Regions from separate parts of the Paenibacillus lutimineralis genome, predicted to be linked through region 2. Evidence: riboswitches for the same ligand, from Rfam matches in the RefSeq annotation. Region 2 holds a riboswitch; the other holds the start of a gene.
The links. A riboswitch is a leader RNA that binds a small molecule or an ion and turns the genes downstream of it on or off. The one in region 2 is predicted to bind ZMP and ZTP.

Region 1: linked by a shared signal. The riboswitch ahead of EI981_RS26645 (TIGR01440 family protein) and the one ahead of EI981_RS21375 (bifunctional 5,10-methylenetetrahydrofolate dehydrogenase/5,10-methenyltetrahydrofolate cyclohydrolase) in region 2 are both predicted to bind ZMP and ZTP.

The regions. Positions count from the first base shown of each region.
Region 1 is NZ_CP034346.1:5,970,121-5,976,747, reverse strand. Features, by position in the region: gene EI981_RS26665 (DUF72 domain-containing protein) at 1-483, shown strand, start outside; gene EI981_RS26660 (Na+/H+ antiporter) at 568-2,592, shown strand; gene EI981_RS26655 (manganese efflux pump MntP) at 2,689-3,249, shown strand; gene EI981_RS26650 (low molecular weight protein arginine phosphatase) at 3,313-3,912, shown strand; ZMP/ZTP riboswitch at 4,159-4,241, shown strand; gene EI981_RS26645 (TIGR01440 family protein) at 4,518-5,102, shown strand; gene glyA (serine hydroxymethyltransferase) at 5,151-6,398, shown strand.
Region 2 is NZ_CP034346.1:4,777,524-4,784,150, reverse strand. Features, by position in the region: gene EI981_RS21380 (50S ribosomal protein L25) at 1-582, opposite strand, end outside; ZMP/ZTP riboswitch at 888-975, shown strand; gene EI981_RS21375 (bifunctional 5,10-methylenetetrahydrofolate dehydrogenase/5,10-methenyltetrahydrofolate cyclohydrolase) at 1,085-1,948, shown strand; gene EI981_RS21370 (cyclodeaminase/cyclohydrolase family protein) at 1,941-2,576, shown strand; gene EI981_RS21365 (GNAT family N-acetyltransferase) at 3,103-3,948, shown strand; gene EI981_RS21360 (VOC family protein) at 4,450-4,848, shown strand; gene EI981_RS29795 (GyrI-like domain-containing protein) at 4,886-5,062, opposite strand; gene EI981_RS29790 (hypothetical protein) at 5,000-5,164, shown strand; gene EI981_RS21350 (leucine-rich repeat domain-containing protein) at 5,280-6,566, opposite strand.

The sequences.
Region 1 (6,627 bases), 1.2 Mb from region 2:
GCGATCCGCAAATGGATGGGGAGTTTGCCCCTCGCCCTCGAATTCCGCCATCAGAGCTGGTATTCTCCAGAGCATCAGGAAGGGACGCTGGCCATCATGCGTGAGCAGGGCTGGATTCACACCATATGTGACGAGCCTCAGGTGGGACAAGGTTCCGTACCTGCGGTGCTCGTCCCAACCGATCCCGATTTGACATTTATCAGACTGCACGGACGCAACGATGAGGGCTGGGCCCAGAGCGGGGCCGAGAATTGGCGGGAGGTACGCAATTTATATCGCTATAGTAGAGAAGAGTTGCTGGAATGGCAGGGCAAGCTGGCCGAAATTCAAGCCTTGGGCACCAAGGAGGTCTGCATGATCTTCAATAACAATTCCGGTGGAGATGCAGCGATGAATGCCAGAGAGATGATGTCTATTCTTGGGCTAGATACGGCTGAACTACCACCACGACAGATGGATTTGTTCGCAGAGGGTGACTCATAATAACGGCTCAGATTAGTTGGGAGAGATCACGGTCGCTTATCCAGAAGTGGCCTCGTTAGAGATTTTTTTATGGGAGGACAATCTATGGAAATATTAGAACTTGTACTAATTATGCTGTGTTTGATTGGAGTATCGAATGTAATTAATCGCTTCATCCCGTTCGTTCCGGTTCCTCTGCTGCAGATTATTTTGGGGACAGCCGCTGCGCTGCTTCCTCTAGGATTACATTTGGAGCTGGATACGGAGCTGTTCCTGGTTCTATTCATCGCACCGCTGTTATATAACGATGGGAAGCGGACACCGAGAGAAGAGCTATGGGAGTTAAGAGCCCCAATTCTGCTGCTCGCGCTAGGGCTTGTATTTGTTACGGTATTTGCCGGAGGTTACTTCATTCATTGGTTGATTCCTAGCATACCGCTGCCTGCAGCGTTTGCCTTGGCAGCCATATTATCTCCGACCGATGCTGTAGCGGTCTCTTCCCTGGCGGGGCGGATCAATCTGCCGAAAGGTATTCTCCGTTTGCTAGAGGGAGAGTCGCTGATGAATGACGCCTCTGGCTTGGTCGCATTTAAATTCGCTATAGCGGCCACAGTTACGGGAGTTTTCTCAATTACGGAAGCCGCTGGCAGCTTCTTGCTGATTTCTATTGGGGGACTTGTCTGCGGAACGATTGTTGCTTTCTTGATCGTATGGCTTCGAATGTTCATAAGACGTCTAGGCATGGAGGATGTCACAATCCATATGCTCATTCAGATTCTGACTCCGTTCGCCATCTACTTGATTACGGAGGGATTCGGACTCTCTGGAATTTTGGCCGTTGTTGCCGGGGGAATTGTGCACGCCATTGAGAAGGACCGTACGGAATCGATGCAGGCGGAGCTTCAAGTGGTATCGCAAAATACCTGGTCGGTTATTCTGTATATCCTTAACGGACTTGTATTCGTAGTTCTTGGACTACAGATCCCTGGGGCGACAGAGACCATTCTGCACAGCCCACATTATAGCAATCTTCAGGTACTTGGCTTCATTGGAATCATATCGATAGGCTTGATTCTTCTCCGGTTCATCTGGGTGTATCTATTCTGGGAAGGCTCCTGGCTGTTAGGCAGCGGAGATACGCTAGAGAGACCGAAGCTAAATTCATCTGTGCTTCTCTCCTTATCTGGGGTTAGAGGAGCGGTGACTTTAGCCGCGGCATTCTCTATTCCTTACTTTTTACAGGACGGTAGTTATTTTCCGGAACGGGATTTAATTATTTTCCTCGCAGCAGGGGTAATCCTCTGTTCGCTAATTATCGCCAGTATCATGTTGCCTATATTGTCCAAAACCGATGAAGATGCGCTAGAGAATGAGGAGGGCAGAGAGAGGGAAGCGCGAGCACGTATTATTAAAGCGGCGATTCAGGCCGTCAAAGAAGCGACGACCGATGAGAATCGGACAGCGGCAAGCTATATTGTTGCGGATTACCGTCGTCAGTTGCTTACTTTGCATAATGATGAGGATATGGATTGGATGGATAGCAAGTGGGATAAGCAGTTAATGAAGTTGCGGATGACTGCCCTTCAGGCGGAGCGCCGGGAAATCCAGAATATGCTCGATCGCGGAGAGATCGCAGGCGAGATGGCTACGAAGATCGAAGAGGGTATGAAGCAGATGGAGATGCTCATGTCCAACAAGTTCAAGGTCGTCATGCTGATCTCGGTATATCGGCTCCGTCGCTTATTATCGAAGCTGTTCCTGAAGAGCAATAAGAAGCGTATTCCAGCCGGGAATCTGGATCAGATTCGCGCACTTCGGGCACGTACGTCCAAGGCGGCGATCCAGGCAATTCAGGAATCGATGAATGATGACAACCGCCAGGCTGCTCGGACTCTTCTAGCCCAATACGATGAAGTACAGCAGCGTATGAAGGGCGTTACCGTAGATATTGAAGACGAGGAGCTGTTGGATCAATACAAAAATGAGCTTCGAATCCGAGGAATTCAGGCACAGCGGAATGAAGTTCAATCGATGTTCGAGAATGGGGAAATTAATTGGACATCTGCCAGCAAACTGCGGCAGTATATCAATTACTCCGAGGCGGGAATTTTGACCGTTGGAGAGGAATAATTACAGAGGCTTGGTTCAGCTTGTGTCATGAATTCACGGCTTGTCGCATATGGTTGTACAAGTGATTTTGGACAACGGCGATAGGTGGTGACCTGCATGAACGAGGCCTTGGAGCGGATCGGAGAGTTACTGACGATCCTGTTCATGGCAATTGCCTTAGGAATGGATGCTTTTTCTCTAGGAATCGGTGTCGGAGTGAATGGTGTACGACGCAGGGATGTGCTGCGAATCGTTATGACGGTGTCCTTCTTTCATATTCTGATGCCGGTGTTGGGTATTCTGACGGGTCATTATGTAGGCGAACTGTTAGGCTATTTGACCAAATTTGTGTCGGGCGGTCTGCTCCTGCTGCTAGGGGGACATATGATATATAGCTCGCTCAAGAGTGGGGCGAATCAGTTCATTAACTACCGTTCCTGGCCAGGCATATTTCTGTTCTCCCTAAGCGTCAGCGTGGACTCCTTCTCTGTTGGCGTCTCGTTGGGAATGTTCCATAGCGAGCTGCTATTAACGGTGCTTACGTTTGGTTTGTTCGGTGGGTTGATGTCCCTGTTCGGGCTGGCGCTCGGTCGGGGGGTCAGCCGCAGTCTGGGGGATTACGGAGAAGCTGTTGGCGGATCGATTCTATTTGCATTTGGACTGATGTTTATCTTTTGATACAATGAACACGAACACTTCATAGGAACCTATGAAGTCAGGCTTTAACGGAGGTGCATGAGGATGCGAATATTATTTATATGCACGGGCAATACTTGCCGCAGCCCTATGGCGGAAGGAATGCTTCGCAAGCTGGCCAAGGATCGTGGGATGTCGCTGGATGTACGCTCGGCCGGGGTAGCCGCTTCCGAAGGAACCTCGATGTCTGCACACGCCGCAGCTGTACTTAGGGACCAGGGGATTGAGGATCGTATTACTTCAACACCGCTAAGTGAGGGATTGGTTGATTGGGCTGATTTGATTCTTACTCTGACTGGTGGACATAGACGGCATGTCATTCAATATTTTCCTGTAGCAGCTGATAAAATATATACGTTAAAAGAGTATGTAGAGAATGATCTACAAGTGCTTGAGGCCCAAGATGAGCTGCATCAACTGGTCGCTGAGCTTGAGCTTGACCGGGCGCTTGGTAAGGAACTGGATACGGCAAGACAACGGAGGCTTGCGGAGTTGCTTCGGCAGATGCCGGCTTACGACATTTCCGATCCATTCGGGGGTTCCCGGATGGAATATAATGCGACTGCGCTAGAGATTAGATCCGCACTGGAGCAACTGCTGGACAAGCTAGAGAAGACTGACTTCAAGAACTCCGGCGAGGCATAGTGATATAGATCATAATAATCAGTTGCATTTATTCAAGGGATGCTTTATTCTAAAGTCATAAAAGTGCGTGTTCAAAAAGGCCGGTTTTCAGCACCGAGAAGGTTGGATGAAGCTAGGGCGTGAGGAGCGGAGCGTACGTAGTTGGTACGTGAGCACCGGAAGGCCCGGGTGAATTCAAGATTCGATGCCGAGCCACTTCTTGATTCACTTCGTGATCAAAAGCGGACTTTTTGAACTACCTTTACGAAGATCCGATGTAACTGGCGACGATAGTGGACCAAACCACAATGGAGCATCGGAATATACGGCCGGTCGCCTGGGCAAAGAGCACGACGTCACTTGTGATTGTCATGCTCTTTTTTCGTTGTTTTGGCATGACACACTTCTCTCTGGGAACCGAAGTTCTCTAGTTATCCAATTCCATGCAAGTTCAAGAACCATAAACCCGGCACAGGCAGTTGTATCCGCCAAGATAGTCTAACTATAAGAGGCTGTTCTGCATAGTAGATTGTCGCCACGATTTTTGCCGGGTTTAGGTATATAATAAGGACATGCGCTATCAAGGAATTTCGAACTTCAAATCAGAGAAGGGGTGCCAGAACATCATGGAAACGAAACATATTGCAGAGATTGGACAGCAGGTCGTGGAGATACTGGAAGAGCTATGCGCTACGGCGAAGTTCGGCCCGAGCCATCTGCTCGTTGTTGGCGCCAGCACCAGCGAGGTAGCCGGTCAGCGGATCGGCACGGCCGGGGCGGAGGCGGTCGCAGCCGACTTGTATGCCGGGATCGAGCAGGTTCGAAGCAAGTACGGATTTGATGTTGCATTCCAATGCTGTGAGCATTTGAACCGGGCTCTGGTCGTAGAACGTGCAGTACTTGATCGTCTACGGTTGACTGAAGTATCGGCGGTTCCGGTGAGGAAAGCGGGAGGTTCCATGGCAGCCTTCGCTTACAGGCAGTTGCAAGCTCCTTGTCTGGTGGAGAGCATAGAGGCTCATGGCGGAATTGATATTGGCGAGACGCTTATCGGCATGCATCTGCGTCGTGTTGCCATTCCTTTCCGTTCTACAAGACGTTACGTTGGTGAAGCCCGTGTCACAGCTGCATGGACTCGTCCTAAGCTGATCGGTGGCGAGCGGGCAGTATATCAGTTACCAGCAGCAACAGACTCAAACGTATGTGATTAATAGGAATTAAGAAAATTATTCTTTATATTATAAGGAGGCAATTTACCTATGGATCAATTGAGAAAGCAAGACCCGGCTGTACTGGAAGCGATGAACCTGGAACTGAAGCGTCAACAGAGCAACATTGAATTGATTGCATCGGAGAACATCGTTAGTGAGGCGGTTATGGAAGCGATGGGTTCGGTTCTGACGAACAAATATGCAGAAGGTTATCCAGGCAAACGCTACTACGGGGGCTGTGAGCATGTTGACATTGTTGAGGACATTGCTCGCGATCGGGCCAAGGAACTGTTTGGTGCTGAGCACGCCAATGTGCAGCCGCACTCTGGAGCTCAAGCGAACATGGCCGTCTATCTTGCCGCTTTGAAGCCTGGCGATACGGTGCTTGGTATGAATCTGGCCCATGGTGGCCATTTGACGCACGGAAGTCCTGTTAACGCATCTGGCTTGCTCTATAACTTCGTAGCCTATGGTGTGCAAGAAGATAGCTTCCTGATCGATTATGATGAAGTCCGTAAAGCGGCCTTCAAGCATCGCCCTCGTCTGATCGTTGCTGGAGCGAGCGCTTATCCACGCATTATTGATTTCGAGAAAATTGCACAGATCGCTAATGATGTAGGCGCATTATTCATGGTCGATATGGCGCATATCGCCGGATTGGTAGCTGCTGGTTTGCATCCAAGCCCAGTGCCTCATGCTCATTTTGTGACGACAACCACTCACAAGACATTGCGCGGACCACGCGGCGGGATGATCCTATGCCGCAAGCCTTGGGCTGCTGCTATCGACAAGGCGGTATTCCCAGGTACACAAGGCGGGCCGTTGATGCATGTTATTGCTTCTAAAGCTGTCGCTTTGGGTGAAGCGCTGCAACCTTCGTTCAAAGTATATGCCGAGAATGTGGTGAAGAATGCGAAGGTGTTAGCCGAGACGCTGGTTTCTGAAGGGTTGAATCTCGTCTCCGGTGGAACGGATAATCACTTGATGTTGATTGATACTCGCAATTTGAACATCACGGGTAAAGATGCGGAGCATGTACTTGATTCTATCGGGATTACTGTGAACAAGAATGCGATTCCTTTCGATCCAACGAGTCCTTTTGTAACGAGCGGTATTCGCATCGGAACTCCGGCAGCCACCTCCAGAGGCATGGACGAGGAAGCAATGAAGGAGATTGGCCGTATTATTGCTACAACCTTGAAGTCTTCTCAAGATGAAGCAGTACTTGCCGAATGCCGTAGCCGTGTGTCCAATTTGACGGACCGCTACCCATTATATTCAGAACTTACTTATTAATTAGAAGATTCATTTGGAATTGCCCAGCCGGGAAGCAATGCTTCTCGGCTATTTATATAGATATGAAGCGCTTGGATATCATTTTTTTAATGCTTAATATTCTCCTAGAGGTTATGAAAAGTTGAATGCAAGCAGATATATCAGGGGACTATAGAAGATAGTTAATTTCTGAAAGATTTGCAACATGAATAAGTTTGGGTGAAAATGCATTGGCGAAAGTGATATAATA
Region 2 (6,627 bases):
AGCTTCGACGGTCGCCTCGATATCCTCTGCCTGAACCTTCGGAGTCACTACCGAGACAAGCAGCTCGTTCGTGGCCGAGATCAGGACGAGCCCATCTGGAAGCTCAATGTCGCCAACGTGGATGGATTCCCCGATTTCAAGATGACTGATATCCACGATAATCGAACCTGGAATCTTGTCCGGGAAGGATTCGATTTCAATAAAGGTACTTTGGGTTTGGACGATCCCGCCCAGCTTCGTACCTCTCGGAGTACCAGCGAACTCGATGTTGACCTTGGTCCGCACCAGTTCATCTTTCTTGACACGAAGGAAATCCACATGAATATATTCCTGTGTTACCGGATCGCGCTGAATCGCCTCCAGAAGAACAGGAATCGAGTCATGATTTTCAAGATTCAGTTCAATAATACCGCCACTGCCTCGTCTTATCCATTTACCGAATTCCTTCGTGGACAAATGGATGTTCTGATTATCTGTGCCAGATCCGAATACAACAGCAGGAAGCCGTCCCGAATTCCTCAGTCGCTTCAATCCCGTTCGATTCATAGGTATACGTTCTTCAACTTGAAAACATGTTCTCATCATACTACACTCCTCTGAAATAGTTGGTATTCAATGCCCTCAAAATCTATCGTCTATATGACTACGGATTTCGCCCCCCGTAGCTGGGGAAGCATGAGCACCATCACATCACCATCCTTAATACATTTAATGTAAAAAGTCGTATAAATACGCGCTAAGGCACTTCGTTCTCAGCGGAACGAAATGCCTTATTAATAGGTACGATAACATAGAAAAATGGTTCTGTCGACCACATACTGGTTTATTATGGAATTTTTCGACCGCAGGTTTTCATTCGTTCAAATTTTTGCTAATATGAAAGAAATAGTGCTGTATGTGACTGGCGAAGCAAGTGGAATTAACCACGAGGGAGCATATGGCTGATAAACGTTTCCGTTCGCCTGGGGAAAAGTATCTTCGGACGTCTCGTCAATTTGACGGGGCGCTCGTTGATGCTTTTTTTGCTTTTTTTGCGAGCAAGTGGATAGATTGGTCCAACAAAATGATGGGGAGGATGCTTAAAATGACATTGCTTATGAAGGCAAAAGAGGCGGCGGATCAAGTATATGAGACGATTCGGGCAAAAGTAGAGGAACTGAAAACCCAGGGGATTAAGCCCCATATGGCAACGATCCTGGTTGAAGGAGATCCGGCCTCTGCCTATTATGCCAAGGCCAAGCAGAGAATCGCCGAGAAGCTGGGCGTTCAGTTCACGCTTCATGATTTTCATGCGGAGGTAACGGAAGCGGAGATCCTGCAGCTGGTTGCTGAGTTGAATCAGGATCCGAAGGTACATGGGATTATGCTGGAGCTACCCCTGCCTAAGCAAATTTCTGCGGCTAAAATCGAGCAGGCGATTTCACCACAGAAGGACGTGGACGGCGTAACACCGGCGAATAAATTAGCTACTGTAACCGGAGAAGCCGGACTTTATCCTGCTACACCACAGGCATGCATCAAGCTGCTTAAGTATTATGGCTATAGCTTGGCAGGCAAGAACGTTACTTTGGTTGGCCGGGGGCAAACGGTAGGGATGCCGCTATTTCATTTACTGCAGCGAGAGAATGCCACGGTGACCGTATGTCATTCTCGTACCCCGGACATCGCTTCACATTTAAGTCATGCTGAGATTGCATTTGTGGCCGTTGGACGAGCCGAAGTAGTGAGCAAGCAAATGGTTCATGCAGACTTGGTCGTTATTGATGCAGGGATTAATGAAGCGGAGGATGGAAAGATGGTAGGGGATGTCGCGACTGACGTAGCTGACCACGTGCAAGCGATATCGCCTGTACCGGGCGGTGTTGGTACATTAACGACCTCTATTTTGTACGAGAATCTACTGAAGGCTATGGAGATTCAACGTGAGGAGGCTGGCAAGCATGAGTGAGATTACATGGCTAGATTCTATTGATAGCTTCGTAAGTAAGGCAAGCAGTTCAAGTCCTACCCCGGGCGGCGGCAGTGTTGCAGCGCTTGTGGCTGTACTCGGCACCGCAATGACCTCGATGGTAGGCAATTTATCGCAAGGGGAGAAGTTCGCTGATATCGAACCGCAAATCTCCGCAGTGATGTATACGATGAATCGCCTGAACGAGGAGTGCAGGGAGTTATTTGATAGCGATATCGCTTCTTTTAACAACTACATGGACGCTCTGAAGCTGCCGAAGGACACGGAGGAGGAGAAGTTGGCTCGTAAGCAGGAGATCCATGAGGCCACGATCAATGCGATTGAAGTCCCGGTTCAGCTTATGGAAGTGTGCAGGACTGGTATAGAGTGTGTATATAATATCGCCGAGACCTCGAACAAAAATGTCATTTCCGATCTCGGCATCAGCGCCATCCTCTTCGAAGCGGCTGCCCAATCAGCTCTGCTGACCGTTGATATCAATTTGGCCTCGCTAAAGGATCTGGAATTGAAGCAGCAGTATGCCGATAAGGTGTCCTCATTAATGCAGCAAATCAGCGATTTGAAGAATAAAGCGTCGCGGACTATTCAGGATAGAATCCAGAGTTGATTCACTAGAGTAGACCCGTCAGGTTTGTGAATTTGCGCTGCCTTCCCTTGCTCCCTAGCTTATCTGGTGAGAGGGGAAGGCAGTCCGCCTTTTTTGCTGCCTGCCTATTCACTTGCCGCGTGGTCGATCGCTAACGGAAGCCACAGCCCTTATTTCGAAGATTTCGGCCATTTAGAAAATGTAACGGAAATCTGTGCCGCTATTGCCTGCCGATTAGCTCCATTTCACAATAAATCCCCGTAATAAGGTCGCTCATTTCCCTTAGATTTTTTAAAGTTGCTTTTTCGCCCCAATAGCGTCTCTCATTTCCGTTAGAACTTAGATTAGCTCATCAGCTACAACATTTTTGCGCCTATATACCGATAACAGTAAGCCCTAGTCTAGTTTAGCAATGATATATGTCAAGAAGAACTATAACCATAAAATACCTAACAATCGGTTGTACAATATGCTAATGTCTGGAGTAGTCGCAGTAATTACTAAGGACTATTGACATTAATTGAATAATTAAAAAGGCGGGAAGACAATGATAACGGAACTGGATAGAGGCGAGTTCAAAAAATGCAGACACTTGCTTAATCCACAAGGACAAATGGAAGCTGCAGCCGTTGTTGAGGGAGTTAACCCGGGGAGAATATTTGTTGATGATCGAATGTCACCGACCTCAGGGATCATTTGGTTAGGCAATAATGACGGTTTCTTATTTATAGGCGATGAGCAGAATGAGCTATTCAATCAAGAATTGAATAGCTTCATAGACTCAGTTATCGTTCCGGAAGCGCAGCGAGTTGGATTAGATTGCTTCGAAGCTATAGGCAATCATGATAAGTGGTACGGTACGATTGAAAGAGTCTTTGCACATCGAGATTTAGGGAGATGGAATCAGAGGGTTTATCGGTTGAAATCTAGTGATTTCGACAACAATAATGAGCCTGAGCTTAAAGAAGGGTACGAAGTGGTAAAAATAGACGCTGACCTTCTAGGGAATAAGACAGCTATAAATGCTAATTTTCTGCGCTTGAAAATTGACGAATTCTGGTCCAGTCCTGAGGATTTCATCAATAAAGGTATTGGCTATTGTATCGTTCACCAAAGAGAAGTCGTAAGCGTGTGTTTCTCCGGCTTCGTGCTTGGAAATATCCACTGTATTGATATCGAGACTGTCAAAGAACATCAGAAAAAGAAATTGGGACAAAAGATAGCTCACTGTCTTGTTAAAGACTGTCTGAACCATGATCAGGTTCCATATTGGGATTGCATGGAGGTAAACAAACCATCGGTTGCGGTAGCAGAGCGTCTTGGATTTCAGGTTACATATCGGTATGTAGGTTACGATTTTGCGTTTACCCGTACAGACAATATCTCTATTTAGACCCAATGCTATGATAATGGTAGTCTTTCCATTGGTATGATGAATATATGGTTAGTAAATGTGCGCTGCCTTCCCTTGCTTTACCTAGCTTATCTGGTGAGAGGGGAAGGCAGTCCGCCTTTTTTGCTGCCTGCCTATTCACTTGCCGCGTGGTTCGATTGCTAACGGAAGCCACAGCCCTTATTTCGAAGATTTCGGCTATTATGAAAATGTAACGGAAATCTGTGCCTCTATTGTCTACCGATTAGCTCCATTTCACAATAAATCCCCGTAATAAGGTCGCTCATTTCCCTTAGATTTTTTAAAGTTGCTTTTTCGCCCCAATAGCGCCTCTCATTTCCGTTAGAACTCTGATTAGCTCATCAGCTACTATTTCGTGCTTCTAATTACCGATAGTAGCAAACACAAAATTCCCAAATGAGACTCTAGCATTCCCTATATGGTATTATTAGGAAAACAACTTTGTACATCGGGAATGAAATCATTGAGGAGGGGGAAAATTTGACAGCCAAAGCTTTTCATCTTCAAATTGTCGAGCTGCCAGTAAGAAATGTAAAGGAATCTATGCAGTGGTATACGGATCTGTTCGGCGTTGATTTATGTTTTCCGTACAATGAGGGCGATGATGGAGCATGGTTAAACTTGAATGGTCTCGGATTTGGCTTGATTCGCTCGGATGACCAGCCAAAAATGGATTTCGTCTCGGCATCCGGCGAACGGAAGCCATTTTTCACTTTTCAGGTCGATAATATTAAAGAGCTTTATGAAGAAATGAATCAAAAAGGTGTGGAAGTCAAAGAAATGGTATATAAGCAGGGAGGGGGATACTCCTTCCAGTTCTTCGACCCGAGCGGGAACTTTTTGGGGATATGGGGCGGATGGCCTAAGGAGAACGAATAGATGAAGAGGGGGAAGAGCTTTAATCCGCCCTCTTTTTTTATCGGATATACAAATCTACCTTGCACTTTCCATCTGGGTCGGTTGAAGGGTCATTCATACAGAACTCCAGGCACGGTCTCTCGCCAGGGTCGTACTCGCTATTCGGCAGCCATTGCGCAAATATACTCTGATAGGTGATACCGAGCTTATCAGGTATATCGTAGAACTGGAACAAGGCATTCAGTCCGCCGGGCAGCCTCTTGTAGCTAATACCATCCTGCTCTTGCTTGCTGAAATGATATTTTGCGGAATTAGCGTATTCGACCAGTTCATCTAGGTTAAGCCTACGATCGCTATGATCCTTAATATACTGAACAACCTAGTTCATTCTCTCTAAATAATCATGATTTATCGTTGTTATTCCTTTAGATTTATTTGAAGAAGCAGGGTTATCAATAAGTCTCATAGATGAGATCGTCGCTGATCTGCAGGTCTTTATTAAAAATGATGTAAATATATAGCTGCCCGGCGGGGGTATCGCCTGCATCATACCCTAAACGAAATGTACCGTCCTTATGAAATTCAAGGACAGACAGGATCAACTCAGATACATTTTCGTCAGGATGGGCTTCGGCAACAGCGGCAAGCGCCATCTCGGCAAGCTCATCCATATGCCCCCAGGCGCCACGGATAAGAGGAGTTAGCTGTTCCATATCTGTTTTGAATGGGACATCTACTGTTGTGGCAAGCTCTTTTCCCATAAAATGAAGTGTCGTTGCATAGGAAGAAAAGGAGACATCATATGCAAAGATTCCGACTCCCGAAATCGTATGGTCAGGTTCCAGGATTAGATTATTGGAATAATCAAGACGTTCCAGCTTTGGATGAAGACTTGTGTCCAGCTTGGAGATTTTATTCTCGGAACAGTAGAGCTCGGTTAAATGGATTTGTTGGCTGAGATCTAATGCAGAGATATGGTTATTGAAGCATCTTAAGCTTTGCAGCTCCGGATTTCCACTTAGATTGAGGCTCGTCAGATGATTGTTATTGCAGCGGACTTCAAGCAGCTTCGCACTATTCTTCATAGTTAGGCTGATCAAATGATTGTTGCCGCAATCCAGGCGGATAAGCAGAATATTCTGATCCAGGTTCAAATCGAATAAGGAATTATAATTACAGTTCAGCTCTTGTAATTCCGGGTTCTGATCCAGATGCAGCTCCGATATAAGGTTCCAACAGCAATCGAGCTTAATTAGCAACTTGTTCTGACAAAGATCCAGGTTGCGAAAACGATTGAAGCCGCAATTCAAGAGCTCCAGATAAACGTTATGCTTCATATCTAGCGAGGGAATATCATTCTTGTTGCAGTTCAACTCCCTTAATAAAGGGTTATGTCGGCTATCTAGTTGAATTAGCTTGTTATACTCGCAGGATAGCTTCTCTAGATTCGAATTATGACTGATGTTCAGCTCGGTTAATTTATTGCTGGCACAATTCAGAACTCTCAGATTTATATTTTTACTAATATCAAGCTCTGCCAAGCTGTTAAACGAACAATCTAGCTCCTGAAGAGAAGGGAAATGCTCAATGCCGTCAAGACTTGTAAATCGCTGATTTGTTATTTGGAGAGAGGTAACTTGAGTTAAATCACCCAGCTGGATCTTCTCCCGGTTCCCGCAAAAATTGTCCAGAACATAGGCTTTGAACCGTTCATCCAAGAAATCCCGCGTTATATCCATGACAATCCTCCTTGAGAACATTTCACATATCAAGTATAGTGGCCGTCTATTAGCTTTTACT